DNA from 3 places in the Flavobacterium sp. CHNK8 genome. Region 2 is predicted to be linked to each of the others. Evidence: riboswitches for the same ligand, from Rfam matches in the RefSeq annotation. Region 2 holds a riboswitch; each other region holds the start of a gene.
What was found. A riboswitch is a leader RNA that binds a small molecule or an ion and turns the genes downstream of it on or off. The one in region 2 is predicted to bind S-adenosylmethionine.
Positions count from the first base shown of each region.

Region 1: another riboswitch for S-adenosylmethionine. It lies ahead of K5V07_RS02530 (homocysteine S-methyltransferase family protein); the one in region 2 lies ahead of K5V07_RS07900 (Na+/H+ antiporter NhaC family protein).
Region 3: another riboswitch for S-adenosylmethionine. It lies ahead of K5V07_RS02460 (alpha/beta fold hydrolase); the one in region 2 lies ahead of K5V07_RS07900 (Na+/H+ antiporter NhaC family protein).

Region 1 is NZ_CP081492.1:607,400-618,356, forward strand. It holds gene K5V07_RS02510 (nitrite reductase) at 1-1,609, shown strand, start outside; gene cobA (uroporphyrinogen-III C-methyltransferase) at 1,602-2,375, shown strand; gene K5V07_RS02520 (bifunctional precorrin-2 dehydrogenase/sirohydrochlorin ferrochelatase) at 2,378-2,956, shown strand; gene K5V07_RS02525 (NAD(P)/FAD-dependent oxidoreductase) at 3,187-4,239, shown strand; SAM riboswitch class I at 4,413-4,525, shown strand; gene K5V07_RS02530 (homocysteine S-methyltransferase family protein) at 4,775-5,776, shown strand; gene K5V07_RS02535 (hypothetical protein) at 5,804-6,244, shown strand; gene metH (methionine synthase) at 6,664-9,339, shown strand; gene metF (methylenetetrahydrofolate reductase [NAD(P)H]) at 9,420-10,376, shown strand; gene gldA (gliding motility-associated ABC transporter ATP-binding subunit GldA) at 10,501-10,957, opposite strand, start outside.
Region 2 is NZ_CP081492.1:1,860,997-1,871,953, reverse strand. It holds gene sucD (succinate--CoA ligase subunit alpha) at 78-950, shown strand; gene K5V07_RS07910 (hypothetical protein) at 1,150-1,572, shown strand; gene K5V07_RS07905 (cytochrome-c peroxidase) at 1,628-2,809, opposite strand; SAM-I-IV-variant riboswitch at 3,035-3,131, shown strand; gene K5V07_RS07900 (Na+/H+ antiporter NhaC family protein) at 3,186-4,508, shown strand; gene fabG (3-oxoacyl-[acyl-carrier-protein] reductase) at 4,693-5,439, shown strand; gene K5V07_RS07890 (hypothetical protein) at 5,534-7,561, shown strand; gene K5V07_RS07885 (LysR family transcriptional regulator) at 7,574-8,470, shown strand; gene K5V07_RS07880 (YeiH family protein) at 8,633-9,520, shown strand; gene K5V07_RS07875 (zinc dependent phospholipase C family protein) at 9,659-10,657, shown strand; gene K5V07_RS07870 (LTA synthase family protein) at 10,715-10,957, opposite strand, start outside.
Region 3 is NZ_CP081492.1:590,166-601,122, reverse strand. It holds gene K5V07_RS02480 (PLP-dependent aspartate aminotransferase family protein) at 1-41, opposite strand, end outside; gene K5V07_RS02475 (OsmC family protein) at 125-574, opposite strand; gene K5V07_RS02470 (hypothetical protein) at 658-1,014, opposite strand; gene thrA (bifunctional aspartate kinase/homoserine dehydrogenase I) at 1,073-3,487, opposite strand; gene K5V07_RS02460 (alpha/beta fold hydrolase) at 3,507-4,469, opposite strand; SAM riboswitch class I at 4,547-4,654, opposite strand; gene K5V07_RS02455 (hypothetical protein) at 4,881-5,093, opposite strand; gene metK (methionine adenosyltransferase) at 5,901-7,151, shown strand; gene K5V07_RS02445 (carboxypeptidase regulatory-like domain-containing protein) at 7,228-9,978, opposite strand; gene K5V07_RS02440 (GLPGLI family protein) at 10,010-10,906, opposite strand.

The DNA of each region.
Region 1 (10,957 bases), 1.3 Mb from region 2:
TTGTCAAGAAATGGGACGTAAATTCAAAATGTCGTTTTCGTCATCAGATAAAGATACCGGTTTGAGTTATTTACACGATTTAGGATTTATTCCAAAAATTGTAGACGGTGTAAAAGGTTTCAAAGTAATGTTAGGTGGAGGTTTAGGTTCACAACCGAGTCATGCTGAATTGCTGACAGAGTTTATTCCGGCCAATCAAATCATTCCAACTACCGAAGGAATTTTAAGAATTTTTGACCGCTACGGTGAAAGAGCCAAACGTTTAAAAGCACGTTTGAAATTTTTGTTGAAAGAAATAGGGAAAGACGAATTTTTACGATTGGTAGACGAAGAGAAAAAAGCCTTGTCTCACCAAACTGTTGAAATTGATACGACTGCTTTTGAGGGCCCTATTGCAGCGCCATTATTAGAAGTGCCAAAAGTCGAAATTGAAGATACAGCAGCTTTTGAAGCGTGGAAAAAAACAAATGTAATTACGCAAAAACAAGCGGGTTATGTGGCCATCGGAATCAAAGTACAATTAGGTGATTTTTATACTGATAAAGCTAGAGCATTAGCGCATTTGATCAAAAATTATGCAGCAAACGAATTGCGTTTAACGTTGCGTCAAGATATTTTAATTCGCCATGTAAAAGAGGAAAACCTTCCTTTCTTTTACCAAGAATTAGCCAAATTAGATTTTGTAACCACAGGCTACAACACGATTGCTGATATTACAGCTTGTCCGGGTACGGATACGTGTAACTTAGGAATTGCGAGCAGTACCGGAATCGCGGTAGAGTTAGAACGTGTTTTAACTACTGAATATCCGCAGTACAGTAACAACCGCGAAATTACTATTAAAATTAGTGGTTGTATGAACGCTTGCGGGCAACACAATATGGCCGAAATTGGATTTCAAGGAATGTCAATCAATGCGGGAAAATTAGTAGCCCCAGCCTTGCAAGTTTTATTAGGAGGAGGAAATTTAGGAAATGGAAACGGAAGATTCTCTGATAAAGTAATCAAAATCCCGAGCCGAAGAGGACCAGATGCTTTGCGATTGATTTTAAATGATTTCGAATCCAATGCCAACGGACAATCGTTCTTGAATTATTATGACGCTCAAGGCGAAAAATATTTCTACGAATTTTTGAAACCATTAGCTGATGTAACCAATCTAACCGAAGCGGATTTTGTTGACTGGGGAAATGCAGATAATTATGTAAAAGCAGTTGGAGTAGGAGAATGTGCTGGAGTTGTAATTGACTTGGTAGCTACTTTATTATTTGAAGCGAAAGAAAAATTGACTTTTGCACAAGAAGCTTTTGAAGATGCAAAATGGTCGGATGCAATTTATTTGGCGTACGCCGGATTTGTCAATGGAGCCAAGGCATTATTACTGGCTGAAAACCAAAAAACAAACCATCAAGCGGGAATAATCGATTTGTTTGATACCGTTTTTGTGGCTACAAATACAATTCAATTGCAATCTTCTTTACGAGAATTGGTATATCAAATTAACCAAAATGAACCTTCTGCTGAATTTGCTAAAAAGTACATTCAAGATGCCATTGTATTTTTTGATGCCATCGAAGCGTATAGAAATAAAGACTTAGCTGATGCTTAAAAAGAAACAACCCATCGTAACATTAGTTGGTGCGGGTCCTGGAGATCCGGATTTACTGACGATCAAAGGAGCCAAAGCATTAGCAGAAGCGGATGTGGTATTGTATGACGCCTTGGCCAACGAGGAGATTTTGACATATGCTCCCAAAAAATCCATTAAGATTTTTGTAGGCAAACGCAAAGGCTGTCATGAATATTCGCAAGATCAAATCAACCAATTGATTGTAGACAATGCCTTAACGTACGGGCATGTAGTTCGCTTAAAAGGAGGTGATCCATTTATTTTTGGACGTGGAAGTGAAGAAATTGACTTTATAGAAAGTTTTGGCATACCGACATCGGTGGTGCCTGGAATTTCATCCTCGATTGCTGTTCCGGCTTATCAAGGGATTTCATTGACCAAAAGAGGTGTTTCTGAGAGTTTTTGGGTAATTACGGGTACAACTTCTGACAGGAAATTGTCAAATGATGTGGCTTTGGCTGCACAATCATCAGCAACGGTGGTTATTTTGATGGGAATGAGCAAACTCTCTCAGATTATCGATTTGTTCCAAAAGGAATCTAAAGGTGAAACACCGGTTGCGATTATTCAAAACGGAACGACTGCTCAGGAGAAAATTGGGGTTGGAACCATCAACACCATTGAGCAAGTGGTGGCGCAACAACAATTAAGTTCACCTGCTATTATCGTCATTGGTGAGGTGGTTAAAGAGAGCAATAAATTAAAAGGCTTTTACGAAGAATTCATAGCCAAAGAATTGAAATAACTGTGGAAAGAAACGAATTATATCCTATTTTTTTAAAATTACACAACCTCAACGTGCTCATTGTGGGTGGCGGTAATGTGGGTTTAGAAAAACTATCGTTTCTGTTGAAATCCAGTCCCAATGCCAATGTTGAGGTAGTGGCACCTTGGTTTTTACCAGAGTTAGAAACCTTGGCGGCAAGCCATACAACAGTGAAGTTGACTTATAAAAAATTCAATCGCTGGATGCTCCGTAAACGCCACATGGTGATTGCCTGCACCGATGATTTGAAGGTGAACAAGAGGATTTATGATTTGTCTCGAAAAAGATATTTGATTTGCAACATTGCTGATACACCGCCTTTGTGTGATTATTATTTGGGCGGAATTGTAACCAAAGGGAATGTGAAAATTGCCATTTCAACCAACGGGAAATCACCCACTACAGCCAAACGATTGCGAGAGTTTTTTGAAGAAATAATTCCAGACGATATCAATAAAATGGTCGAAAACTTGAATGAATACCGAAAAACGCTGAAAGGAAATTTTGAGGAAAAAGTTCAAAAAATGAATGAAATCACAGAGACGCTCAAAGCAAAGTAAGCACAAGACAGAATCTTAAGTTCATAGAAAAAAGCTAAGATGTAATAGTTCTTAATAATCAGTTTCTGTTTTTTTAACTAAACAGAATGGTGATATTTGTACTCAATTTAAAATAAAAGTATTGAGCTCCTAGGTTCAATACAATAACATATAGAAACACAATTAACAATTTCCATTACAGCCTACAATTATAATTGGAAGCAACACAAAGGATACTAAATTAAATCAAAATGATTAAAACAGACATACTCATTATTGGCGCGGGGCCAACAGGTTTATTTGCAGTTTTTGAAGCAGGATTATTAAAATTAAAATGCCATATATTAGATGCTTTGCCACAAGCGGGTGGGCAGTTGTCAGAGTTATATCCTAAAAAGCCTATTTATGATATTCCTGGATTTCCAGAAGTATTGGCGGGTGATTTAGTAGATAATTTAATGGAGCAAATCAAGCAGTTCGAACCAGGGTTTACTTTGGGTGAACGTGCCGAAACTATCGAAAAACAAGAAGACGGAACATTTATTGTGACTTCAAATAAAGGTAAAAAATTCCATGCGCCAGTTATTGCTATTGCTGGTGGATTAGGTAGTTTTGAACCAAGAAAACCATTGATCGAGGACATCGAATTTTACGAAGACAAAGGAATTAAATACTTCATCAAAAATCCAGAAAAATTTCGTGACAAGCGTGTGGTTATCGCTGGAGGTGGTGATTCGGCTCTAGATTGGAGTATCTTTTTGTCAAATGTAGCTTCAGAAGTGACCTTGATTCACCGTCGCAACGAGTTTCGTGGAGCTTTAGACTCTGTAGAAAAAGTTCAAGAGCTTAAATCAGCCGGAAAAATTAAAATGATTACGCCAGGTGAAGTAGTAGGGTTAAAAGGAGCTGAACATCTTGAGGCTGTTGTAGTCGAGGAAAATGGAGCACAACGTACCATCGAAACCGATTATTTTATTCCGCTTTTTGGTCTTACGCCAAAGTTAGGTCCTATCGGCGACTGGGGATTAGAAATCGAAAAAAACGCCATCAAAGTAAACAACGCCTTAGATTACCAAACCAATATTCCGGGAATTTTCGCCATTGGTGACGTAAATACCTATCCAGGAAAATTAAAATTGATTTTGTGCGGATTCCATGAAGCCACTTTAATGTGTCAAGCAGCCTACCAAATCATTAATCCAGGCAAGCGTTATGTGTTAAAATACACTACCGTTTCTGGTGTAGATGGTTTTGACGGAACTCGTAAAGAAGCTCCAAAAGCGGTTGTAAAAGCAATCGTGTAAATAAAGTTGCTAAGTCACAAAGGTTCTGAGTTGCTAAGTTTATTGTAAAGCTTAGTAATTCAGAACCTTTTTTATTTTAAAGTTTTGCAACAAACTAAGCTACAATCTTTAAAAAAAATACTTGCAATTGTTAGCGCTATGTCGTTACTTTGCACTGTTCCTATATTTATTGAAAGTTATCACGAAAGGCGGAGGGAAAAGACCCAATGAAACCTTAGCAACCCTTTATTTTTAAAGAAGGTGCTACATTCTACTTTATACAACCAGTATCAAAGATAGATAACACAAGAATACTTCTACAGTATTTCTCAAACCTTTTCTTGACAACATATCGAATTTTTTAGAGCAGATTAATGGCGCTTTTCAGCCAATATCGTTCCTGCTGTACGCTATATCTTTTTATTCGCCGAAAAAAGGCGAATAAAAAGGATGCCGCTACCATCAGGGCTAAAAAGAAAAATAGTGAACTTTTGGAAATACTAATCAAAAGTAAAAATCACAATTTCAAATTGTGTTTTGTAAGAAATAAAAAGTTATGTCAAGCATTCACGAAGCCATTAAAAAAAACATCCTCATCCTTGATGGAGCTATGGGAACCATGTTGCAACGTTACAATTTCTCCGAAGAAGATTTTAGAGGAGAGCGTTTCAAAGATTTTCCGCATTCGTTAAAAGGAAACAACGATTTGTTGTCGCTCACTCAGCCACAAGCTATAAAAGACGTTCACGCCGCATATTTTGAAGCTGGAGCTGATATTGTTGAAACCAATACCTTCTCTGGAACCACCATCGGTATGGCCGATTACTATCTTGAAGAATATGTATATGAATTGAACTATGAGTCGGCAAAAATAGCCCGCGAAGTAGCCGATGAATTTACAGCCAAGAATCCAGACAAACCTCGTTTTGTTGCGGGTTCCATTGGACCAACAAATAGAACAGCAAGCATGTCTCCAGATGTAAACGATCCCGGTTACAGAGCCGTAACTTTTGATGATTTGCGCATTGCGTACAAGCAACAAGTAGAAGCGCTTATGGATGGTGGTTGCGATTTACTTTTGGTAGAAACTATTTTTGATACCTTAAATGCCAAAGCAGCGCTTTTTGCCATTGAAGAAGTAAAAGACGAACGCAATCTTGATATTCCTATTATGGTTTCAGGAACGATTACCGATGCGTCTGGAAGAACACTTTCGGGACAAACGGTTGAGGCTTTTTTAATTTCTGTTTCACACATACCTTTGTTGAGCGTAGGATTCAATTGCGCACTTGGTGCCGATTTGCTCAAGCCATATTTGCAAACTTTGTCACAAAACACATCGTTCAACGTATCGGCGCATCCAAATGCAGGTTTACCTAATGCCTTTGGAGAATACGATGAAACACCAGAACAGATGCAAGCTTTTATCAAAGAATATCTCGATGATAATTTGGTCAACATCATAGGGGGTTGTTGCGGAACAACACCAGCACACATCAAGTTAATTGCCGATATCGCCAAGGAATACAAACCGAGGGTTTCGACTGCGGTGATGTAATGTTAAAATAATTTAGGTTATTAAAAAATGGAGGAAAAGACTACTGATAATTTTAAGAATTTGAAATGGGTACTGCTATGTTCTCTTACCTTGGCAACAATATATATTTTATTTGATATCTCGAGAAAAACAAAGTTTAATACCTACAAAGAAACATTTAAGGGCGAAGCAGTTGGTTTAACAACGAAATTTAAAAAGGTCGGTAGACAAAGGTTATTAATCTATTGCTTTTATGTGGATGGTAAGTTTATCTCTCAGAGAAATACAATGGGAGGAGATGAAATTTTAAATAAGTTTTACAAAGTGAAGTATGACTTAAATAATCCGAAAGGGAATTATATTTTTTTAGATAAAGAATTGAAGCCCGATTCCCTTACTCTTGTTAAAAATGGTTTTACTTGGACTAAATATTATGTATACGATGGAAATGTAACTAGTCGATATCTAGAAAAATCAAAATGGCAGTGATCCCATAGCTGGCGCGAGCGTCCCGCTCGTGCACAAAATACAGTTAGGAAAAGATTTTTAATTAAAAAGAATAAGCACGAGCGTAACGCTCGCGCAAGCAGCAGAGCAACTTGTTTAGATTCTTCGTTCCTCAGAATGACAAAATTGAAGAATAAAGAAGCGGAAGAATCAATAAAAAAAGAAGTGTGTTGTTAGCACAATGCCCGCGTGAGGGATAGTAGTGGAAAGCCCGCAGATCAATGGAGTGTTAACGGAATTGATTGAGGACTTGTAACGAATAGCCCGACCCGACTTTTTTTGGAGGGACACGCCCAAAAATGAATTGAAATAAAATGGTAAGGTTTCGAAAACTTTGCAATAAATAAAAAAAAAAAACTCAGACTAGTTTTGTTAGCAATTGAGTAACTCAAAATAAAGAAATGGCAGAAAAAAGAAGAAACCTAGTATTAGCAGGATTGGAACCCTTAATCATTACGCCCGAAAGTGTATTTGTGAATGTAGGGGAAAGAACCAATGTGACGGGTTCGAGAAAATTTCTTCGATTGATTAAGGAAGAAAAATACGATGAGGCACTTGATATTGCGCGCCAGCAAGTAGAAGGCGGTGCACAAATCATCGATATTAATATGGATGAGGGAATGCTCGATGGCGCATATGCGATGACTAAATTCCTGAATTTGATTGCGGCTGAACCGGATATCTCGCGTGTGCCGATTATGATTGACAGCTCAAAATGGGAAATCATTGAGGCCGGATTGAAAGTTGTACAAGGGAAATGTGTTGTAAATTCGATTTCGTTGAAAGAAGGCGAAGAAGCTTTTGTTCACCATGCTAAACTGATAAAGCGTTACGGAGCGGCGGTAATCGTGATGGCTTTTGACGAAGTGGGTCAAGCGGATAATTACGAAAGGCGTGTTGAAATTTGTCAGCGTTCGTATGATATTTTGGTGGGAATTGGATTTCCGCCACAAGATATTATCTTCGATTTGAATATTTTCCCAGTAGCAACAGGAATGGAAGAGCACCGCTTGAATGCGTTGGATTTCTTTAGAGGAACCAAGTGGGTTCGTGAAAATTTACCGCACGCACACATCAGCGGTGGGGTGAGTAACGTTTCGTTTTCGTTCAGAGGAAACGACACGGTTCGTGAGGCGATGCACTCGGTTTTCTTGTACCATGCGATTCAAAACGGAATGACGATGGGGATTGTAAATCCTGAAATGTTGTCGATTTATGATGAGATTCCGAAAGATTTATTAGAGCATGTTGAAGATGTGATTCTGGACAGACGCGATGATGCGACAGAACGTTTGCTTGATTTTGCGGAGAATGTAAAAGGCGACGGATCTAAAACAAATGAAAAGGCAGTTTTAGAATGGCGTTCTGGAACGGTTCAAGAAAGAATCACGCACTCGTTAGTAAAAGGAGTGGATGCGTTTATAGAAGAAGATGTTGAAGAAGCGCGACAAGCTGCTACAAAACCCATTGAAGTAATCGAAATCAACTTGATGACGGGAATGAATGTCGTGGGTGATTTGTTTGGTTCGGGTAAAATGTTTTTGCCACAAGTGGTGAAATCGGCACGTGTAATGAAAAAAGCAGTAGCTTATCTTTTGCCTTTTATCGAAGCGGCAAAGCAAGTTGGGGATAAATCTGGGAACGGAAAAATCCTGATGGCAACCGTAAAAGGGGACGTTCATGATATTGGTAAAAATATAGTTTCGGTGGTATTGGCTTGTAACAATTATGAGATTGTCGATTTAGGTGTAATGGTGCCTCCAGAAAAAATTATTGCAGCAGCTATTGAACATGAAGTAGATATTATTGGATTGAGCGGATTGATCACGCCGTCTTTGGACGAAATGGTGTATCTCGCTAAGGAATTGGATAAAAGAGGACTGAAAATTCCAGTAATGATTGGTGGTGCAACAACTTCGCGTGCGCATACGGCCGTGAAAATTGCGCCTCAATACAGCCAAACGGTAATTCACGTCAACGATGCCTCGAGAGCGGTAACGGTAGCGGGTAATTTATTGGATCACAACCGAAAAATATATGCTAGTGATATTCGTGCCGAATACGATGCGTTTAGAGAAACGTTTTTGAATCGTTCCCGCGACAAGAACTTCTTGACTATTGAGCAAGCCCGTAAAAATAAATTACAATTGGATTGGGATAATTTCACTCCCGTGAAACCTAAAGTAATTGGCAAGCAAATCGTAGAAGTTGATTTAGAAACTTTGGTACCTTATATCGATTGGACGCCGTTTTTCAGAACTTGGGAATTGTTTGGGAAATATCCAGCGATTTTAACCGATGAGGTAGTGGGTGAACAAGCGACTTCGGTTTTTGCAGATGCACAAGCGATGTTAAAAGTTATTTTACAAGAGAAGAAATTAACTGCCAAAGGCATTTACGGCATTTTTCCGGCGAATCAAATCAATGATGATGATATTGAATTGAGAGACGAAAACGGAAAACAATTACAAACATTTTTGACTTTGCGCCAACAATCTCAGAAAACCAAAGGAGCGCCAAACATCGCTTTGTCTGATTTTATTGCTCCAAAAGAAAGTGGAAAAGTGGATTATATGGGAGCTTTTTGCGTAACTACTGGCTTTGGTGTGGACGAATGGGCGGCTGAATTCGAAAAGGATTTAGATGATTATAATTCGATTATGGTGAAAGCACTGGCTGATCGTTTTGCAGAAGCTTTTGCTGAATATCTGCACGAGAAAGTGCGTAAAGAAATTTGGGGTTATGCCGCTGATGAGAATTTATCTACCGAAGATATGATTGATGAGGTGTACAAAGGGATTCGACCAGCGCCAGGATATCCAGCTTGTCCAGATCATTTAGAGAAACCGACTATTTGGAAATTATTAAATGTTGCAGAAGAAATTGGAGTAACCTTAACCGAAAGTATGGCCATGTGGCCGGCTTCATCAGTATCTGGTTATTACTTTGGGAATCCAGAAAGTAACTATTTCGGACTTGGAAAGATCAAAGAAGATCAAGTAATTGACTATGCCAAAAGAAGAAATGTTTCCACTGATGTAGCCATGAAATGGTTGAATCCGAATATAGCAGACTAATTTAGTCATAAAGTCAAAAGTCATAAAGTCTAAAACAGACTTGGCTTTCGACTTTTGACTTTCAAACTTTAAGACTTAATATGAAAGTAACACAACATATAGAAAAAGCCAAAGGAGAAACTTTGTTTTCATTTGAAATTATTCCGCCTCAAAAAGGGAAAAGTATTCAAGAATTGTATGACAACATTGACCCTTTGATGGAGTTTAAACCACCATTTATTGATGTGACTACCTCACGTGAGGAGTTTATTTATGTTGATAAAGGCAATGGTTTATTAGATAAAAAACTAACCAGAATGCGACCAGGAACCCTTGGGATTTGCGCTTCGATAACGCATAAATACAACGTAGATACCGTACCTCATGTATTGTGTGGCGGTTTTACCAAAGAAGAAACAGAGTACTTACTAGTAGATTGTCATTATCTGGGAATCAATAATGTGATGGCGTTGCGTGGTGATGCGATGAAGGACGAGCAATCTTTTGTTCCAAAAGCGGGTGGAAATCACTTTGCTATTGATCTAGTGCAGCAAGTCAAATTGTTGAACGAAGGCAAGTATTTGCATGACGTTATGCATATTGATAATAAGGCTGATTTTTGTATTGGTGTGGCTGGATATCCTGAAAAACATTTGGAATCTCCATCGTTACTGTCCGATTTGAAAAGGTTAAAAGAAAAAGTGGACGCAGGTGCTGATTATGTGGTGACACAAATGTTTTTTGACAATGCCAAATATTTTGAATTTGTTGCCAAAGCCAGAGAAATGGGAATTACAGTACCTATTATTCCTGGCATCAAGCCATTGGCGGTACAAAGACATTTGCAAATTTTGCCGCAAATATTCCGAATTGATTTGCCAGAAGATTTAATTGATGCGGTAGACAAATGCAAAACAAATGCAGATGTGAAACAAGTGGGAATCGAATGGGCTATTCAGCAATCACGCGAATTAAAGGCTGCTGGAGTTCCTGTTTTGCATTATTATTCGATGGGTAAATCAGAAAATATCCGTCAAATTGCGAGCCAACTTTTCTAGCAATTTATTCTTTATATCCAAAGCTTCTAGCCTTCCAAAGGCTAGAAGCTTTTTTTAGGTGATTAAAAAGAGTTTGTTTTTTATTCGAAAACATAGCTGAACACTAAAAACGGAACACTGCCAACTATTTCGTAATCTCTCTAAACACCGCTTCTAAGTTTTTATTCTTTTGATTGAGTTGTAAGGTTTTCAAACCATTATTTTGAGCAAAATCAAAGACTACAGATCGCATGTCTTTATCTGATTTAAAAGTCAGTTCCCACATCATATCGTGAACATTTACATACGAAACAAGATTTTCAATTTTAGAAATCAATTGTTCCTCGACTTGAAAATCAAATTCCACTTCAATTACTTGTTCTTTATCTTCAGAAATTAAGTTATCCAGTTTTTTATCGGTAACAATTTTTCCATTGTTGATGATAATAACGCGATCACAAATAGCCTCAACCTCTTGCATAATGTGTGTTGAAAGAAAAACAGTCTTGTCTTTTCCGACGTTTTTAATTACGTTTCTAATCTCCATCAACTGATTCGGATCGAGTCCTGTTGTAGGCTCATCCAAAATTAAAACATCAGGA
Region 2 (10,957 bases):
AATTTTTGAATACCAATTACTGATTAGTATTTTATACTTTTGCATAACGATTTTAAAAACTACATAAATAATATATCATGAGTGTTTTAGTTAACAAAGATTCCAAAATAATAGTTCAAGGTTTTACAGGAAGTGAAGGGACTTTCCATGCTTCTCAAATGATTGAGTATGGTACTAATGTTGTAGGTGGTGTAACTCCTGGTAAAGGAGGAACAAGTCACTTAGACAGACCTGTATTTAATACTGTAAAAGATGCTGTTGACCAAGCGGGAGCTGACACAACTATCATTTTTGTACCACCAGCTTTTGCTGCTGATGCTATTATGGAAGCTGCTGATGCTGGAATTAAAGTAATCATTGCAATTACTGAAGGAATTCCTGTTGCTGATATGATAAAAGCAAACAGTTATGTAAAAGAAAGAAATGCAAGATTGATAGGACCTAACTGTCCTGGAATTATTACTCCAGGTGAAGCTAAAGTAGGGATTATGCCAGGCTTTGTTTTCAAAAAAGGAACTGTAGGTATTGTATCTAAATCAGGAACATTAACCTATGAAGCTGCTGATCAAGTTGTAAAACAAGGATTAGGAATAACAACTGCTATCGGTATTGGTGGTGATCCAATCATTGGAACAACTACAAAAGAAGCTGTTGAATTGTTAATGAATGATCCAGAGACTGAATGTATCGTAATGATAGGTGAAATTGGTGGTCAACTTGAAGCTGATGCTGCAAAATGGATCAAAGCGGATGGAAACCGTAAGCCAGTTGTAGGTTTCATTGCGGGAGTTACTGCTCCAGCAGGGCGTACAATGGGTCATGCAGGTGCAATTGTTGGTGGATCTGACGATACAGCTGAGGCTAAAAAACAAATCATGAGAGAATGTGGTATTCACGTTGTGGATTCACCAGCTGAAATTGGTAAAAAAGTAAAAGAAGTTTTAGGATAATCTAAGCTTTTTCTAAATAATAGTAAAGCCTCACAATTTGTGAGGCTTTTTTATGATAAATAGAATTAAAAAAATACCTTTGCGCTTTATTGAAAATCTGATTTTATATCAAAATCAATAAAATACAAATGAACTTGTTATGGTTTATTTTACAACTCGTAAGGTAATGTTCATGGCTAGTTCCTAATAAATAATATATATGTACAAAGAATTAGAAAAATTCAAAGTTACCAATCAATTTTCTTTCACAATCGAAGATAGTCTTGCTGAAGTTTGCAATGCTTCGGATGGATCGGGTGTATTTTTAGTATATGCTATAGGTGATTCAAAAGAGTTGATTATGGTAGGTTCTACAGGAACTGTTCAAAATAATGGAACCTTGAAAATTAAAAACGGTGGTCTTAACGAAAAAATTGTTGAAGGTCATCAATTTGCAAAAACGGGAAGAAAATATTCTTGGCCTGCACAAATGAAAATTGAAGATATCACCACACTTGAAGTAGTTTGGTATGAAACATTTAATACAGACTCAAAAGGAATTCCAACTGCAGTTGAAGGTGTGATTTTACAAAATTTCTTTGATGAAAATGGAAGATTACCAAGATGGAATGTAGCTTTTTAAGTTCATTTTGATTAAAAATTAAAAGTCCCCAAATCTACATTTGGGGACTTTTATGTTATTTAAAAGGTGTTGACCATTTTGTATCTACATAGACATTTGTTCCAGTTAAGGTTTTTAGAAAGGCGATTAAAGCGTCTACTTCTGAGGCATTTAAATTTAATTTTTGACCAAAACCATTTGGCCTTAACCTAGCGTCAAGATTTGTATTTCCAGGTGCTAGGTTTATTGTGCCGTAATGGCCAATTACATTTTGAAGCGTATTCAAATTTGCGGTATGCATGAAAGCGCCATTGGTACTTCCATCTGCTTTTACCAAGTCTCTAAGTGATGGTGATTTAGTATTTGTGATGTCAATTCCATTTCCATTTAGTATCCCGATTATTCCATTATTTCTACTGTTTGGGTCAATACTAAATTCAGGAGCTTGATGGCAACCCGCACAACCTACTCCTCCAGCAGTTCTATTTCCAGTAGCGTCAAAAACAGGCGGTGTTAAAAATAAATTTTTACCTTGGTTTTCTTGAGCTGTAAAATTAGGAAACTGTTGGTTGTCATTTGCAACAAGAGCTCGACCAGCATCATATTTTGCATCGAATGATTGAATGCTTCTTACAAATTGTGATAAAGCTAACTGAATTTTGTTTTCAGTAATATCTTCGGATCCATATACAAACTTGAACAATTCTTTATAATACCCTATGTTTTGTAGTTTAGTAATTAATGCAGTAAAGTTGCCATCGCCTAATGTGCCACTAAAACCCATTTCAATATGGTCTTGAATAGGTTGGGTTACTTGGTTCTCTAAAGTTGAAGCTCTTTCATCCCAAAAGAATTTATTTTCATTTGAAAATCTAGTATTTATTAATCTCATGGAGTGTCTACTAGTTGTTCCGTTTACTCCTGTACTAGCTGCTGCAACATCTCCAAAAGCATTTGCTTGAATGTGACAAGAGGAGCAGGAGATGGTATTTTTTGACGATAAATTCTTATCGTAGAATAAGACCCGTCCTAAAGTGGCACCTTTATCTGTAATGGCATTCCCCGCAGTATTATCTTTAGTGATATAGCTAGGAATCGTTTGGTTCGAATAATTATCCAGTTTGTTAACATTTATTTTGCCGGTAAATGTTGTTGTAATATTAGGATACGGATCAATAGCTACATATTCATTTGCGTCATCATTTTTACTACAACTTAGAACTAAAATAAAGCTTATTAATGATAGGAATTTTTTCATAATGATTCTATTAATGTTAATATTATATAGATTGTATATTAAATTGTGATAATGTTTAGACTATGTTTGTCAAAAATAGTTTAATTTATGATAATTTTTAATTTGATAACACTTTATTTTATGAGATTTTTAATTTTAAATAAAGTTCGGTTTGTTAAATATTGCATAATATTTTAAATTTTAAAGTGTTTGTTTAGTTTATCATAAAATATTAATTACTTTTGCACCCGTTATCACGAATCCTTCAATAGGATAGCAACCTGCAACAACAAGCAAGGTGCTAAAACGATAAGCCAAATCTTTTGGAAAAAATGTTGTTTACATTCCCAATACCAGCTTTGTTTTTCGTCATAACACTTAATTTAAAATTATTTTTATGACAAAGTTTACTAAGGAATTTGGAAATCCTTTTGCATTGATTCCGCTATTTATTTTTATTTTTATTTTTTTAGGAGCAGGTATTTTGCTTAATGATTTTTATGCTTTTCCTTCTCCTGTTGCTGTTTTAGTAGGTATTGTTGCTGCTTTTATTTTATTTAAAAACAGTACAGAAGATAAAGTTGATACTTTAATTGCTGGTTGTGGTGATAGTAAAATTATAACCATGTGTTTGATTTATTTATTTGCAGGCGCTTTTGCTGTGGTGAGTAAAGCCATGGGTGGAGTTGATGCAGTTGTGAACCTAGGTATTAATACCATTGATGCAGCGTATTTTCCATTGGGAATTTTCTTAATAGCCTCGTTTTTATCAACTGCTACAGGTACTTCTGTTGGAGCTATAGTTGCAATAGGACCTATTGCGATGTCACTTGCTGATAAAAGTGGTGCTTCTATGCCATTGATAGCAGGCGCTTTACTTGGTGGCTCTATGTTAGGAGATAATTTATCAATGATATCAGACACTACCATCGCTGCCACTCAATCTCTAGGTTGTGATTTAAAAGATAAGTTTAAGATTAATTTGTTTATCGCGCTTCCGGCGGCAATTGTAACTATTTTAATTTTCTTTTATTTGGGATTTAATTCAGATGTTGTTTCTGTGGATATAGCAAAAAGTGATTATTCATTATGGGCAATCTTGCCTTATGTTTTAGTGATAATTTTAGCAGTTGTAGGTGTCAACGTTTTTTACACCTTACTATTAGGTACCATAATTGCGGGTTTTATTGGTTTTTATAATGATTCTTTTACAGTAATGGAGTTTACTCAGAAAATTTATGAAGGATTTACGAGTATGACCGATATCTTTCTGCTTTCAATGCTTACAGGAGGATTAGCAGCTATGGTGGACAGGGCTGGTGGTATAACATGGGTTTTAAATCAAATCAAAAAAAGAATTAAAAGTAAAAAATCAGCACAAACTGGAATTGGAGTATTAGTAGGATTTGCAAATTTAGCTATTGCAAATAATACAGTTTCTATTGTTATTACCGGGCCCATAGCAAAGGAAATTAATGATGAATACGGGTTGAGCGCTAAAAAATCGGCTACTATTTTAGATATTTTTTCATGTGTAATACAAGGGATATTGCCTTATGGTGCTCAGATATTGTTGATATTAAACTATGCAAATGGTAAATTAAATTTTATAGATATTTTAAGTAATGCGTGGTATCATTTGTTTTTGCTAGTATTTACATTGATTGCCATTTATGCTGCTTTTTGGGATAAACTAGCATATCGTTTTTTGAAGGTTTAATTGTAAAAATTATTGTTCATAATTAAAGCTAAATTTTTTTTAAAAAAGGAAATAGTATATATTTGGCAAGTCGTTTTTAGCCCTGATAGCAACGGAAATCCTTTTGGGTACGCGACAGCGGACCTAAAAGATTGCAGTGAATAGCAGGAATAGCTTCAAATAAAAAATAAACTAATTTTTGAATATGAAATTACTAGAAGGAAAAGTTGCCATTATCACAGGCGCAAGTCGCGGAATTGGAAAAGGGATTGCAGAGGTTTTTGCTAAACATGGAGCCAATGTTGCTTTTACATATAGTTCATCAGTAGAATCTGCGATGGCTTTAGAAAATGAGTTAAACGCTTTAGGTATTAAAGCTAAAGGATACCAATCAAACGCTGCAGATTTTAACGAAGCACAAACATTTGTGGATGCTGTTTTGGCTGATTTTGGAACGGTTGACGTGTTGATTAATAACGCTGGAATTACAAAAGATAATTTATTGATGCGTATGTCCGAAGAAGATTTTGACAACGTGATGGATGTGAATTTGAAATCGGTTTTTAACATGACAAAAGCGATTCAGCGTACTTTTTTAAAGCAACGTTCGGGATCAATTATTAATATGAGTTCAGTGGTAGGGGTAAAAGGTAATGCAGGACAAACGAACTATGCAGCATCTAAGGCTGGAGTTATTGGTTTTTCAAAGTCTGTAGCACTGGAATTAGGATCTCGCAATATTCGTTGTAATGTAATTGCGCCTGGATTTATTGAAACCGAAATGACTGCAAAGTTAAACGAAGATGTTGTAAAAGGTTGGAGAGATGGAATTCCGTTAAAAAGAGGTGGCTCTACAGAGGATGTGGCTAACGCTTGTCTTTTCTTTGCTTCGGATATGAGTGCTTATGTTACAGGGCAAGTATTGAATGTGTGTGGAGGAATGCTTACCTAGGTTTGTGAAATGAGTATTTAATTCATTCTACACTTCTAATGAATTCTAGATTACATTTAAGTTTTCAAATTTAAAATATTTTAATAAACACTACATGACAACATCTACCTTGCTACTATTAGTTTTATCATTATTAATAGCGGGCGTATTGTCATATTTTCAATATTTATACAAAGCTAAAAACAAGTCAAAATTGAGTTTGTTTTTAGCTTTTTTTCGTTTTACCTCTATTTTTTGTCTGTTTTTATTATTGCTAAATCCGATAATTACTCGGGATAATTTAGTCATCACAAAGTCGCCTCTTGCTGTTGTGGTTGATAATTCAAGTTCTATAGCTTTTCTTAAAAATGAGAAGAAAACTAAAGCAATACTCCAAAATATTCAGAGCAATACGGCTTTGAATGATAAATTTGACGTTCAAGTTTTTCAATTTTCTGAGGATTTTAGTCCTTTGTCAAGTATTGATTTTAAAGGCAGTCAAACCAATATTGATCTTGTAGCAAACAATCTAAAAAGTATATTTAAAAATACAGTTTTTCCAACGGTTTTGCTTACTGATGGAAATCAAACATCAGGTAACGACTATGTTTATAGTTTTGAACCATCAAATAGAGTATTTCCTCTTGTAGTAGGTGATACTGTTACTTATCTTGATTTTAAAATCAATCAGTTGAATGTGAATAAGTATGCTTTTCATAAAAATAAATTTCCAGTAGAGGTGTTTTTACAGTATTCAGGTTCAAAAACGATGGATGCTGATTTTTCATTGTCTCAAGGGAAAACTATTTTGAATAAGCAAAGCATGCGTTTTTCTCCTTCAAAACGAACACAATCCCTAACGTTGTTTTTACCTGCAGATAAAATAGGATTACAACTTTATAAAGCGACAATTACTTCAAAGGTAAAAGAAAAAAACACCTTTAATAATGTAAAGAATTTTGCAGTTGATGTTATAGATCAAAAAACAAATATTGCAATAGTATCAGCAATAAATCATCCGGATTTAGGAGCTTTAAAACGAGCAATAGAATCTAATGTACAGCGTAAAGTTACTATTGTTAAACCTAACGATATTAAAGATTTAACACCATATTCGGTTTTGATTTTGTATCAACCTAATTCAGATTTTAAATCAGTTTTTGATGCCAATACAAAATTGAAAATCAACAGCTTTATTATTACTGGTAATAGTACTGATTTTAATTTTTTGAACAATCAGCAAACGTCACTTAATTTTAAAATGAGTGGACAAAAAGAGGATTATTTACCTGTTTTTAACAATCAATTTAATTTGTTTGCTGCTGAAAATATTGGCTTTGAAAATCTGCCTCCTATTCAAAATCCATTTGGCACTATAACTACAAATGCTGGCGTTACCGTATTGTTATCGTCAAGAATTAGAGCAATTGATACGCAGATGCCTTTACTGGTTTTTGCAGAAAGTCAATCCGGTAGAAATGCTTTTTTAATGGGAGAGAATAGCTGGAAATGGCGTTTACAGTCTCATGTGACTAACAAATCTTTTGAAAAATACGATGTATTCCTTGATAAAATTATTCAGTTTCTAGCTTCAAACAATTCCAAAAAATCATTGGTGGTTGAGCATGAACGTTTTTACAACTCAGGAGAACCTATTGAAATAACGGCACAGTTTTTTAATAAAAATTATGAATTTGATGAAAAAGCTCGACTATCTATTTCTTTAAAAAATAAAGGCAATAAGCAAACTAAAAATTACGATTTAGTTAAAGGGAACAATACTTACAAAGTCAATCTTGATGGTTTAAAGGCGGGATCTTATGATTTTGTAGTTCAAGAATTGAATTCTAAAACATCTTATACAGGTAGTTTTGAAATTTTAGATTTTGATATTGAAAAGCAATTTGTAAATTCAGATGTTGAAAAACTAAGCCAATTAGCAACTCATACTAGCGGAAAAGTATTTTTTGCAAATCAAGAAGAACAATTAATAAAGACTCTATTAGATAGTCAAGAATACAAAGCCATTCAAAAAAGCAATAGTGTTAAAACACCATTAATTGACTGGATTTGGTTACTCATAATTATTGCTATTTCACTTGCTACAGAATGGTTTGTACGTAAATACAATGGTTTACTATAATTCAGATTTATTATGGATTTTAGACTAAAAGTTTTTTATACCGTTGCCAATCGATTGAGTTTTACCAAAGCCGCAGCTGAATTGTTTATCACTCAACCTGCCATTTCAAAGCATATACAAGAATTAGAAGAACAATACGGAATCAAATTGTTTGATAGAAACGGTTCTAAAATAGCATTGACACACGCTGGGACTGTATTGTTAAAACATGCAAAAAATATTTTTGAAATGTATCGTGAGATTGATTTTGACATGAGCACGCTTATCAATCAGCGCTCAGGTTTATTACGATTGGGCGCGAGTACAACAATTTCACAATATATTATTCCGCCATTATTAGCTAAATTTCATTTAAAACTACAGGACGTCAAAGTAAGTTTGTTAAACGGCAATACGGAACAAATTGAGTACGCATTGGTACAGCAAGAAATTGAAATGGGCATTGTAGAAGGGCAGTCTAAAAATAAATTAATAAAATACATACCATTTTTAAAAGATGAATTGGTTTTAGTTTGTAATAGCTCCAATCCGCTGGTGCAACAAGATGAGATTGAGCTAACTGACCTTAAAAAAATGCAATTTTTAATACGTGAACAAGGTTCAGGAACACTTGAAGTAATTGAGCATGCTTTAAAACCTTTTGAAATTAAAGGCTCTGATTTGCAAGTAGAAATGCAATTGGGAAGTACTGAAAGTATTAAATCGTATTTATTGAACTCGAACTGTGTTGCTTTTATGTCAATTCATGCCGTGCAAAAAGAGCTTCAAAACAATGAATTGGCTATTCTAGATATTAAAGACTTAGTAATCGAACGTTATTTTTATATCATTACATTACAAGGAAAAACAGATTCTTTGTCTGAATTGTTTATTCAAAATATTTCGAATCATTATAATTTAAAGTTATAGTAGATTATAATTTACAATTGGTGCTTTTAGATTAATGTACGCACCTTTGTAAAGTACTAATACAACAACTTTACATTGGAAACTTCTCATAAAGATATTCATAAACAATCCTATTTATTTTTTAGCGAAAGTAAACTTATACAACAACTGTTTTTTGTTGGGATGCTTTTAATTTGTACCACCGTTTTTGTTTCGCCTCCAATTGCTTTAGGATTAGGATTGATTGTGGCTAATGTATTTGGGCATCCTTTTTTAGCATGGAATCAAAAAGCTACTAATTACTTGTTGCAATTTTCAGTTGTTGGTCTAGGTTTTGGTATGAATGTTCAAAGCGCAATGGCTGCAGGAAAGGAAGGCTTTTTATTTACCATTATTTCAATTGTCAGTACATTGATTTTAGGAACTTTGTTGGGTAAATGGTTTAAAGTTGAAAGTAAAACATCTCATTTAATTTCTTGTGGAACAGCAATTTGTGGTGGAAGTGCTATAGCAGCAATTTCACCCGTTATTAAATCTGACGAAAAACAAACCTCGGTAGCGTTAGGAGTGATATTCATACTAAATTCGGTTGCTTTATTTCTATTTCCAGCTATCGGTCATTATTTTAAAGTATCTCAAAGTGATTTTGGAATGTGGTGTGCCATCGCTATACATGATACTAGCTCCGTTATTGGAGCAGCTAGTAAATATGGTCCTGAGGCTTTACAAATTGCGACAACCGTAAAATTAGCACGGGCATTGTGGATTATTCCAGTTGCTTTATTCACGGCTTTTATTTTTAAAAACAAATCGGGTAAAGTGAAAATTCCATATTTTATCGGATTCTTTATTTTGGCGCTAGTTGCCAATACATATTTGCCACAAGTGCAGATTTTTGCACCGCAATTGGTTTCCATTTCTAAAATAGGACTCACGATTACCTTATTTTTGATTGGAGCAGGTTTAAATAGAAAGGTTTTAAAATCAGTTGGATTTAGACCACTTGTTCAAGGAATAACACTTTGGGTTTGTATTGCGAGTTTTACTTTTATATGGATTGTCTTGTTTTGAATTTAAAAATAAGCATCTAGCTAATCATTATATTTTAGTCAAATTTTTTTAGAAATGATTTAACATAATCTCAAAATGTTTTTCTTTATTATCACAAATTAATGAAATACATTTGCTTTTCTAAAAAAATAACATTTAATGAAAAATTTTAAATTTAAATCTACATTTATTGCATTATCGTCAGTTGGAGTTGCGTTTTTTTTAATTTCATGGGGCGTAATTGGTCATGAGCGTATCAACCGAGCAGCTGTAATGGCATTGCCTAAACCACTGCAGACTTTCTTTTACAATCATATTGATTTTATTACTCAGGAATCAACAGTTCCAGATTTAAGACGCAATGTTTTGAATGATAAAATGGAACCACCACGTCATTATTTTGATATGGAAAACTTTGGTGATGCAGCTTCTTTTCCTAAAACAATGGAAGAAGCTAAAGCAAAATATGACGAAAAGTTTTTAACCAAAAATGGAATCTTACCTTGGCATATTCAGGATTTAATGGTGAAATTAACAAAGGCTTTCAAAGAAAAGAGAAAAAACGAAATCCTTTTTATTGCGGGTGATTTAGGGCATTACATAGCAGATGGTCACATGCCATTACATACATCTGACAATCATGACGGTCAAAATACAAATCAAAAAGGAATTCATTCTTTGTGGGAAAGCCGCTTACCAGAGTTGTTTGCTAAGGATTATAAGTTCAACGTTCCACAAGGTGTGTATTTAGAAAATGTGGAGAAAGCAACTTGGGATTTGATTTTTGATACACACAGCTTAGTAGAGCCGTTATTAGCGATTGATAAAAAATTAAGAACAGCAACACCCGAAAACAAAATTTTTGTTACTGATGCAGCTGGTGAAATTGTAAAAAATAAATACGGAGGTACCATGTATTCTGATGAATATGCAAAACAATTGCATGCTGATATGAACGGAATGGTTGAAAAGCAAATGCGAAAAGCTATAACTGTTACAGCTAGTTTTTGGTATACGGCTTGGGTAAATGCAGGAAAACCTGATTTGAGTGGTCTAGATACTCCAGAATTGACTAAAAGAAATAGCAAATTGCTAAAAAAAGACATGAAAACGTACTTGAAAGGAAATCTTTTTGGTTTAACAAGCGATAAAGAATAAGCTGTATTAATTTAAAAATGAAGCGGGTGAAACATAAGTCTCACCCGCTTTTTTTTGTTAATTTATTTTTTGATATTTTTTATTCTTTAGGATATCAGATGCCGATTGGTAATAGGAAATGGTTTCTTTAACAAGATCGGTTCTCTCGTTTTTTAAGGGAACTTGATCGTAATAAATTTGAAAAATTGGATCCACTTTTTGGTCTGTTTTTAAATGCAACTCAAATTGTTTAACCCTCTGTTTTGGTGAAATAATGGTTAGAACGTTATCTTTAATTAATCCTAAATCTTGATACGTAGC
Region 3 (10,957 bases), 1.3 Mb from region 2:
CGTATGGCCTGGGTTTCGAAACCAAAATTATCATTTTTCATAAATAAGCCCCCTAACCCCCAAAGGGGGAATTGTGTTGGGGTTGATTTGTTTGTTACTAAATTTAATATTTATCCAACAACTATTAGTTGCTAGTTCCCCCTTCGGGGGTTAGGGGGCTTCCATTCAAAACTACTTTGTAATGTATGGTTGCTGTTGGCTCTATTGTTTTGGAAACCGAACAGTATTTTTCAAAAGAAAGTTGGGCGGCTTTTGCGGCTTTGTCTTCCTTGATATCACCTTCTAGATAAAACACCACATGGATGTTTTTAAATGGTTTTGCTTCTCCAACTTGTACGCGTTCGCCCTCAACCTCAGCTTTGAAAGACGTGATTTCTTGACGTTGTTTTTTCAAAATTGAAATCATATCAATTGCGCTACAGCCTGCAACTCCCATCAATACTAATTCCATCGGACTGGCGCCCATATCGTTTCCTCCATATTCAGGACGGCTATCTACGTTTACCAAATGCCCTCTTTCGTTTTTTAATTCGAAATGGAAATTGTCGTTTACTCTGTTTAATGTTATTTTCATAATATTCTCCTCCCAACCCTTTCGCCACAGCGAAGAGGTAGCCACGACTGGAGGCTGTCCATTTTTTAATAATTTATATTTTATTACAACACGAATAGAAAAAGTAATATTGAAATTATCCAGAATATACTATTGAACCAACCGTCTAAAAATAATCCTCTATCCATTGTCCAAAAAGTATCAACAGTGTTTCTTTTTTGTTTTAAGTAAAATAAATTGCTTAAAATATAATAGACAACCTGTGCAAGCAGTGGTACAAATAATGCATCAATAGCGGTATTCTTTCCCAAACCAAGCAATAGACTTATCGAAGCAATTAAAAACAATATTACATTTAAAATTAATAGTTTAAGAAACCATTCCTTGCTATCTAATTTACTTTTATCAAACAAGAATATCAATGAAACATTCATTCCAAGTAGAATAATAATTATATCCATATTAAATGCTTTTTCTTCTGATCACTGTTTACTAAAAACTATTCACTTTTCACTTCAATTACCCCTTATCAGACAACCTTAAAATATCACCAAACACACCTCTTGCTGTTACTGCTGATCCTGCGCCAGCGCCTTGAATTACAATTGGTCGGTCACCGTACGATTCAGTGTAAATTTCGAAGAAAGAATCTGAACCTTTCAATCCGCCCAATGCTGTTTCTGATGGCACCGAAACTAATTTTACTTCGAGATTTCCTTTGTCATTTTGCAAATCACCTGACAATTCGCCTATGTAACGCAACACGTGATTCGGTTTTTGATCGGCTTTTATTTTTGCATAAATAGGATCAAACTCCGTCAATTTATTCAAAAACTCTCCTACATCTCCACTTCGTAAATGTTCTGGAATTAAATTTTGAATCGAAATTTCTTCAAACTCATTTTGCAAGTCTAGTTCTCTAGCCAAAATCAATAATTTTCGTCCTACATCATTTCCACATAAATCCTCTCTTGGATCTGGCTCGGTATATCCATTATCGATGGCTTCTTTTAAAATCTCGCTAAACGGCACGTCTTTGGCCGAAAAATTATTGAACAAATAACTCAATGTTCCCGAGAAAACCCCTTTAATCTTTGTGATATTTTCGCCAGAAAGGTGCAACAATTTAATGGTATCTATCAAAGGTAATCCTGCTCCAACATTGGTTTCATAAAGATACGTCTTTTGGTTTTCTACCAGAACTTTTCTCAATTTTTTATAAAAACTATAACTCAACGTATTGGCTACTTTGTTTGACGAAATCAAATCGAAACTATTTTCTACTAACGAAATGTAATTCTTGACAAAATCAGCACTTGCGGTATTATCAATGGCAATTAAATTCTCTAAATGATGCTCATTTGCATAGGCAATAACATCATCAATAGTATATGAGAATCCGTTGGTTTGAATCTCGTTTTTCCAGTTAGGTGTCACTCCGTTTTTATTCAAGAGCACATTCTTAGAATTGGCAATCGCAAAGACATTCAATTTGATGTCTTTTCTTTTTTCAATGGCTGCTGCCGATTCTAAAATTTGATTAATCAAGGTACCACCCACCAAACCATGACCAAAAACAGCGATATTTATTTTCTTGGCTACGCCAAAAATCTCTCCGTGAATCACATTCAAAGCTTTGTGCAACTGTGATTTTTTAACAACCAAACTCACATTCTTACCCGTCACGGTATTGTTGAACAGAATCGGAACAATTTTATTCTTGATTAAAGCCGTGTAAGGTTTGTGAAACGTACTTAAATCCTGACCAATAATGGAGATGACAGCTACATCATCAGCAACAGTTATTTTATTGACATCCTTTGAATAGAAATCATTTTCGAATTCTTTTTCCAATTCAATCATGGCCGTAGTAGCTTTGTCGGCAGCCACAACCAAACCTATTCCACGCTCTGATGAACCTTGGGAAATGATACTCACACTGATATTATTGTCGCCCATTACTCTAAAAATTCGAGCATCGACACCAGTTTTCCCCAGCAGACCTCTACCTTCAAGATTGACCAAAGCCACATTTTCAAGAACCGAAAGCGTTTTAATTCCTTCCTTATTAGAATTGGAAGTAATTAAAGTTCCTTTATTTTCATGATTGAAAGTATTTAAAATTCGAAGCGGAATGTTTTTTTCTAATAACGGAATGATAGTTTTGGCATGCAAAATAGTTGCTCCAAAATTAGCAATCTCATTCGCCTCATTAAATGATAGATGGTCAATTTTTTTAGCATCAACAACTAAATCAGGATTGGCAGTATAAATTCCGTCAACATGTGTGTAATTTTGTAATTCGTCGGCATTTAAATAATTCGCAATCAACGAAGCGGTGTAATTACTCCCGTTTCTTCCCAAAGTTGTAGTATCATTATTGGTCGTAGAACCTATAAAACCTGTGATTATATTAACTGTATTTTCAGTGTTTTGTTTAAAAAAAGCAACCACATTTTTCTTCGAAAGTTGTTCTAAGGGTTGTGCATCACCAAATTTAGCATCGGTTTTTATCAATTCACGCGTATCTGTAAAACGAGCATGAATTCCTTTTTCTATCAAGATCGCCGTTAGTAATTTTGCCGAAAGCAATTCGCCTTTAGACAAAATTTGGTCTTTGATTTTTTTGCTGTAATCGCCAATCAGACTTACACCTTCAAACAATTTTTCTAAAATAGTAAACTCCTCAGACAAATCAACAGCATCATAAACGTCTTGCTGGTATTTTTTAAAATCTTCAAAAAGTGGCTTGTAATCTCCGTTTTGAGAAGCAAGAGTTAAAATTTGTTCCAACTCATCAGTTGCATTGCCACGCGCCGAAACTACAATTGCAATTTTCTCTCCCTGATTTACTTTGTCTGTTATTATGGCAACCACCTTATTTAATCCGTCACCATTTGATAACGATTTACCTCCAAATTTTAATATTTTCATTGTGTTGTGTGTTTGTAGCTTAGAATAAATCTTGAAGCAAATTGTGTAATTGTTTGTATTCTATCAAAAAAGCATCGTGTCCGTGAATGGAAACTATTTCTTGATAACTGACTTTTTTGTTTAATATTTGTATTTGCTCAAAAGTGGTTTTGTTTTCACTGGCCGTAAAAAACAAATCCGAATTGATGGCAATGATGTGAATTTCTGCCGTTACAGCTTCGATTGTATTTTCAAACGAGGACCTATTGCGAGTAATATCAATGGTTTTCAATAATTGATTCATCATTTTGTAGGATGCCAATTGAAAACGCTGCTGTAATTTTTCGCCGTGATGCAACAACCAACTTTCCACATTAAAAATGGCTAACTGCTCATTAATTGTTCGCTGAAATTTTGCCGCAAATGATTCTGGAGTTCTATAACACAACATGGCGTGTGCGCGGGCATCCTGAATGGGTTTAGATGAATTATTAAGAATTTGTTCTTGCAAAAAACAATTGGCAATAAGCCAGTCTGTCGCTTTCCAATCGGTCGCAATAGGAATTAATTTTTGGGTTATTGTTGGTTCTAGTGCAACCATTTCCCAAGCAATTCCACCACCTACAGAACCTCCAATAATAGCGTAGAGTTTTGCAACATCGAGCAACTTAATGCCTTTTATAAAAATTTTAGCGATGTCTCTTGCTGTAAAATCAAGATAATTTTCAATTACAGCTCCATCAAATCCATTTCCAGGAACGTTAAAAGCAAGTACGGTATATTTTGTAGTATCGATAGTTTTGTTGGCGCCAATTAGTTCATTCCACCAACCGTTATCACCCACAACCTGTGAATTTCCGGTTAGCGCATGATTGACCAAAACAATAGGAGCTGCATGTAATGGTAAGCCAAAAACTTGATAACTTAAGTTTAGGGTAGCATAAATTGCACCTGCCTCCGTGGTGAAATTGTGTAATGTAATTGTTGTTGGTTTATTTTCCAATTTCAAATCTGTTATAATTAGGACTTGTGTTTGGAAATATTAGAAAGAAAGCTAGGTGTTATCTAGACAAATTCTTAGTGTTATCTTTCCACGATGGGCGTGGTAGAATGCAGCACCTTCTCCGATAAATCGAAGGGTTGCTAAGGCTTCATCGGGTCTAATCCCTCTGCCTTTCTTTATAACATTTCAATACTGTTGTGAACTTTGTGAGTGCAAATAAAGCACTAATTTTTATTCTGAGCAAATTTTTATGCAAAGTTTAGTCTGAATTACTTTTGCAGTATTCGCAAAAGTATGCAAAAAGCAAGCTGTTTTAACAAAGAAATATGTCGTTTTAGACCAAAACTCCGTTAAAACAGCAATCCTAATTTAAAATGTATTTTCTCGCTGATTAAAATACATTTGGAATCCCTAAATAAAAAGGACATCATTTTCTTTGGAATACATTAAAAAAAGTAATGAATTAGGCACTGTCTTTAGTGCTGTAACATCATTGGTAGCCATCTCAAATCTAGGATGAACTAGCTCATTTACCACTGGAGCAGTAGTGTTACTTTTTTTTGACCCCCATAATCCTTGCCTTATTAAAAGGATTGCTTTACTAAAATAATTGTTGTTTTTCATTGTTGTTCATTTTAAGTTATTAATTGTGTAATGATTATTTTTCCTTTTTAGTATCAACTTCAATACCAGTTTTTACTATGATTTAATTTTTATTGTATTTTTTTATCCTTTTTTGTTCCTAATCTTGAAAAAAACTTTCATCAAATGCTATTTTTTTTATTCTCTAAAAATTGCAGTAGTGCTAAAAGCAACAAACCCCTTTTAGATACGAATCCAAAAGGGGTTTAGTTTTATCAACCTGTCCTTTCGGGGTCACGATATATCAAATAGTACAACAGCACAAATAGGCGCTATTGCATACATTTTTTGTTGGCATTTTAGTGTATTCATAAATTTTTATTCTTAGTGGTATTTCAAAAAAAAAAGCTTCCCAAATACTGGGAAGCTTTACTATATAATTTAGTTCAAATTATGCAATAAGCAACCCTCAGGAATTTCCCTGTGCGACCTTTAACATATTGCAAATAAATGATTTCATGATTACTTATTTTGATTATCAAATATCGCAAATGTTTTTTAAAGTACAAAATTTTTATGTCGCTAATTTTGTTTTTGATTTAAAAAATATTTCCGAAAGATAAAACAGTAAAAAAAAGTTAAGATTAATATGCAATTCAAAATGGTTTCATACCTTTGCACCCAAATACAAGAGGAAAAATTTGAACTGATTGCAACCTCTTCATAATGAAATCAATTCATTGTGAATACTGAATAATTTTCAGTAAAAAAATGCTAAAGCAGGAACTCTCCTTTAGACCTTTTCAGCAATTATTTTTTCTCGCTTAATTTTATAAAATAATAAAACTTATGGCCTATTTATTTACGTCAGAATCTGTGAGCGAAGGACATCCAGATAAAATTGCAGATCAAATTTCAGACGCATTAATTGATAACTTTCTAGCATTTGATGCTGAATCAAAAGTAGCTTGTGAAACTTTAGTAACTACCGGTCAAGTTATTTTGGCTGGTGAGGTTAAATCAAATACATACTTAGATGTGCAAAATATTGCACGTGAAGTGATTCGAAAAATTGGTTATACCAAAAGTGAATACATGTTTGAAGCCAATTCATGCGGTATTCTTTCGGCTATTCACGAACAATCTGCTGATATCAATCAAGGTGTTGACAGAGCAAGCAAAGAAGAGCAAGGCGCTGGTGACCAAGGAATGATGTTTGGTTATGCAACCAATGAAACGGAGAATTACATGCCATTGGCACTTGATTTGTCTCACAAATTATTGCAAGAACTAGCTGTTTTAAGACGTGAAAACAATGAAATTACGTATTTGCGTCCTGATGCTAAATCACAAGTAACTTTAGAATACAGCGACGATAACAAACCAACTCGTATTGATGCGATTGTTATCTCTACACAACACGATGATTTTGACGAAGAAGCTACTATGCTTGCTAAAATCAAAAAAGACATTATTGAGATATTGATCCCAAGAATTATTACTAAAAATCCTGAGCATGCTCATTTATTTAATGATGCAATTCAATACCATATTAACCCAACAGGAAAATTCGTAATTGGAGGACCTCACGGAGATACTGGACTTACAGGAAGAAAAATCATTGTAGATACTTACGGCGGAAAAGGAGCTCACGGTGGTGGTGCTTTCTCTGGAAAAGACCCAAGTAAAGTAGACCGTTCTGCTGCTTATGCAACACGTCATATTGCTAAAAACTTAGTTGCAGCTGGTGTTGCCGATGAGATTTTGGTTCAAGTTTCGTACGCTATTGGTGTGGCTAAGCCAATGGGTATTTTTATTGATACTTATGGAACTGCGAAAGTGAATTTGACCAATGGTGAAATCGCTAAAAAAGTAGAAGCTATTTTTGATATGCGTCCGTACTTCATCGAACAACGATTGAAATTAAGAAACCCAATTTATAGTGAAACTGCTGCTTACGGGCACATGGGACGTACTCCTGAAACCGTAACGAAGACTTTCTCTGCTCCAGGTGGATTAACAAAAACAGTTGAAGTAGAATTGTTTACTTGGGAAAAATTAGATTTTGTAGATCAAGTAAAAACTGCTTTTGGATTGTAAAAAATCAAAACAAAGTATATAAAAAAGGGGATTTAGATACAACTAAATCCCCTTTGCTTTTTAAGCTAAATGAAGCTTACAAATTGTACTTTACTATGAAAGTTACAAAGCGAGGCAGAATTCTACTTTCATTCGCATTAAATCCATTCACACTAAAAGAGTTATTCAATCTAGATCTGGTGTTTAATAAATTGTTTGCTTGAATTCGATATTCAAATTTCGAGTCTTTTTTGATGTAATTCAAACTTGCCGTCATGATTTTGAAATCGTTTGTAATGCCATTGGTTTCATTTTTAAAACGATTAAATGCATAATCCCAGTTGACATTTAAACCATTCAAGAAATAATAATTTAATTTTACTGTAGGAGTTTGAGTTGTAAACCGATTGGCAGCTTGCTCCGAAAAATTAATACGATAACCCAAATCTACATTAGGATATTTTTTAAACTGTGTTGCAAAAGCTAGGTTGTATCCGTGATTTACATTTTCTATCCCTTGAATAAATTCCTGAGTTGCTCCGCTAGTAATCCTTCTGTTCAAAACAAAATTCTTACTCCAACTTGCATTAACTCCTGCCGTTAACTTATAGTACTTTTGAAAACTTTTAGAGTAAAATACATTTCCGTTCAAGTTTTCATTTTCAGCGTCCAAATTCAAACGGTCTGATGTAGAATAAATACTTTGAAAAGAAACTCCATTGACTACTGGATCTTTGGTCGTTGTATAACTGATGTTTGCAAAAATCGTAGTAAAATTATACAAGTTATACTTAGAATAATTCAATCGATGGCTGGTAATAAGTGAGTTTTCTAATTTTGCATTTCCTCGTGATAAACTGTTAAAATTGGTAAAGATAAAACCTTCAACCAAGGCATTTACATCGTTAAAACCGTTTCGAACATTGAAGTTATAGGTCAAATTTTCAGATTTTTTTAAATCCCAACGGGCAAACATATCTGGTAATACTCTAGTGAAATTAAGCTTGAAAGGGTTTTCAAATTGCTCATTAGAAGTATTGTATTGATGCACAGAAAATCCAGGATTAAAGGTAAACTTACCTCTAATAAACTTATAATGCAACCCTAAAAAAACATCGTTAAAATGATAACGCACATCATTATTATAGGCCGCTTGCTCTACCGGATTTACTGAATTATCTTGAAGAATTTGCAAGATACTCGAATTATACGATTGAAAAGCATTCGTATTTCCCGCTGTTACATTCAATATACTTTTGTTCGAAATTTGATAAAAATAATCGATTTTAGCATCTAGTTTATTGGTTTTAACAAAACGAGATTGCTCGATATTCAGCGCATTTTCATTTACAAAAACAGCACTTGGATCGTTCGGATTTGTTGAATTTGCATTTTGATACGGATTTACCGAAAGTTGCGGATTGTAAAATGGATCTTCATCCTCGTACTGATGTTGCATTTCTAACACCCAAGTCGATTTTGGATTTTGGGTATAAAACATATTCAAACTCTGGTTGAAAGAGGCTGGTGCTTGTTTTTGAAAAGCAATCACCGTATTATTATTAGTTATTGTATTTCCGTTTGAAGTAGAAGTAAAATTAGTTTGACTGTTGTCTACATCTTGCTGGTCATTTTTTCTAAAGAACGCGTCATAATCCAATTGAAAATTATCATTGGCCTTGTACTTCGAACCAAATTTGGCAATGAAAGCATTGTTTTTGGAATCTGTTCTGTTTTTTCTGTTTTCTAAAGTAGCAATGTTGGTCGTGTTCGGTTCAAAAATACCACGTTCTGAATTCGTAATAGACTGATTAAACGTAGAAGAATAGGCTGCAAAACTAGATAGAGTCCATTTTTTTGAAACGGAGTGATTCAAATTTAACGCCCCAAATTTGTCACTCGCCTTGGCTACATTATCACCACCAGAAAGTCCAAAGAAATTTCGGTTTAAGGTAAGAGAAGTTCCACTTCGACCAATCGTATTTCGGGCGCCACCTGTTATCCTGAAAAAATCAGCAGAAGTCAATGATACCTCACCAATATTATTCAAATTCACAATGGCGTTGATACTTGTTTTTGGGGAGTAGTAAAATACTTTTGGATTAAAGAGATATCCTTTATCATTAGCCAGTCCTCCGCTCACGTCACCAAACCAAAACTTATCTTTTCCTTTTTTAAGTTTGATGTTCAGTGCAATATCATCGTTGTTGTTTTCAAGTCCTTTCATTTGCGATACTTCGTTGAAATTACGCAGTACTTGTACTTTATCAACCGCATCAGACGGAATATTTTTAGAACCTAGTTTCGTATCTCCTTCCATAAAAGGCTTGCCATTTACAAACAACTTAGCCACTTTTTTCCCCTCAACTTGTACTTGTCCATCAGCCATTACTTCAAAGCCCGGTAGCTTTTTGAATACGTCCTCTAACTTACGTTCTTCACCTGTTTTAAACGAATCTGTATTATAAACAATCGTATCCCCTTTGATGGAAACTGGCATTTCGCGTACAATTTCAACACCGTCTAATTCAATACCACCTGTTTCCATGGTAATATTTTGAACCATATTTTCGGCGAGTGTTGTTACAATGACTTCTTTATTTTGCATTCCCAAATAACTTAGTTTGATTACATAAGTTGTATTGGATTTAAGATTTAAGGTGTACTTTCCTTTATCCGTAGTTATGGCGTACGCATCCATGGCTTTGGTCGTTTGGTTCACCGCCATCACATTGGCCATTTCCAACGGTAGTTTTGTTTTGTCCTGAACCAATCCTTCCAAACGAATATTTTGTGCAAAAGAAATTGAGACCGTCATGAAGGCGATCAGTAATAAAATTTTTCTCATTTTAATTGGGTATATAACTACTGAGTTGGTATTAATTTCCAAAACGCATTTGCATGCCGCCATTTCCTCCACGGCCTTGATTCATCTCTCTCCACTCTTCCATTTTTTTCATCACGGCTTCGTCATATTCTTTCTGCGAAACTACTTTTCCTTTTGCAACCGCTTTAATCTCAACTTTATCTTTTGGGTTTAAAACTACTTTTGAACACAAAATAGTGGTGCGTCCATCATTTACTTCCAAAATTAATCCAGGCAAACCCCAATAGCCTTCAGGTCCTTGACTCACTGGGATTTCGGGAGTATACCAAGCAGTGATTACGATTTCTTTTGGCACCTCAACAGCATCCAAAAAATTGGTTTTTTTCTCCTCAGTAGGTTTTACTCCTTCTTTCTTTTCAGCATCATCTTTACGAGGACGCATATTTCTAAAATCGGTAGCACTTGGTTTCTTGATAGCGGTTGCTTTGTAACAAGTATAGCCACCAATCACACGAGTTTCTGCTTCCATTTTCCAATTCAAACTAGTTAAGAAATCTTTTACCATAAATTCTTTTCCCATAAACTCTTTGTCGTTGCTGTATTGCTTGTCTTTTACGTTTTTATAATACGTTCCGCCACCTCCTGCTAAGCTTGACATCATTCGGAATCCGCCACCTGCTTGATTTGAAGCCTCTAATTTTTCTTCTTCTTTATAAATGGAAGCCGTTTTGTTAAAGTTGAGAATAAATGTTTTTTCGAACATTTTTTTCATTCGTTCTTCAATCATTTTTTGCATGTCAGGCGTCATGTTTTTGTTGCCTTCCATTCTGGATTTAAAATCAGAAGTACTCGTTTTACTTTCATAAACAGCCATTCCTTGAAATTCCTGCGCTTGTAACCCTAAAAAGGAAACTACTGCGATTACCAATGTTAAAATTAATCTTTGCATCTTGATGGTTTTTAATAAATAAGAGTAGATATTAGTATTTTTGTTACAACG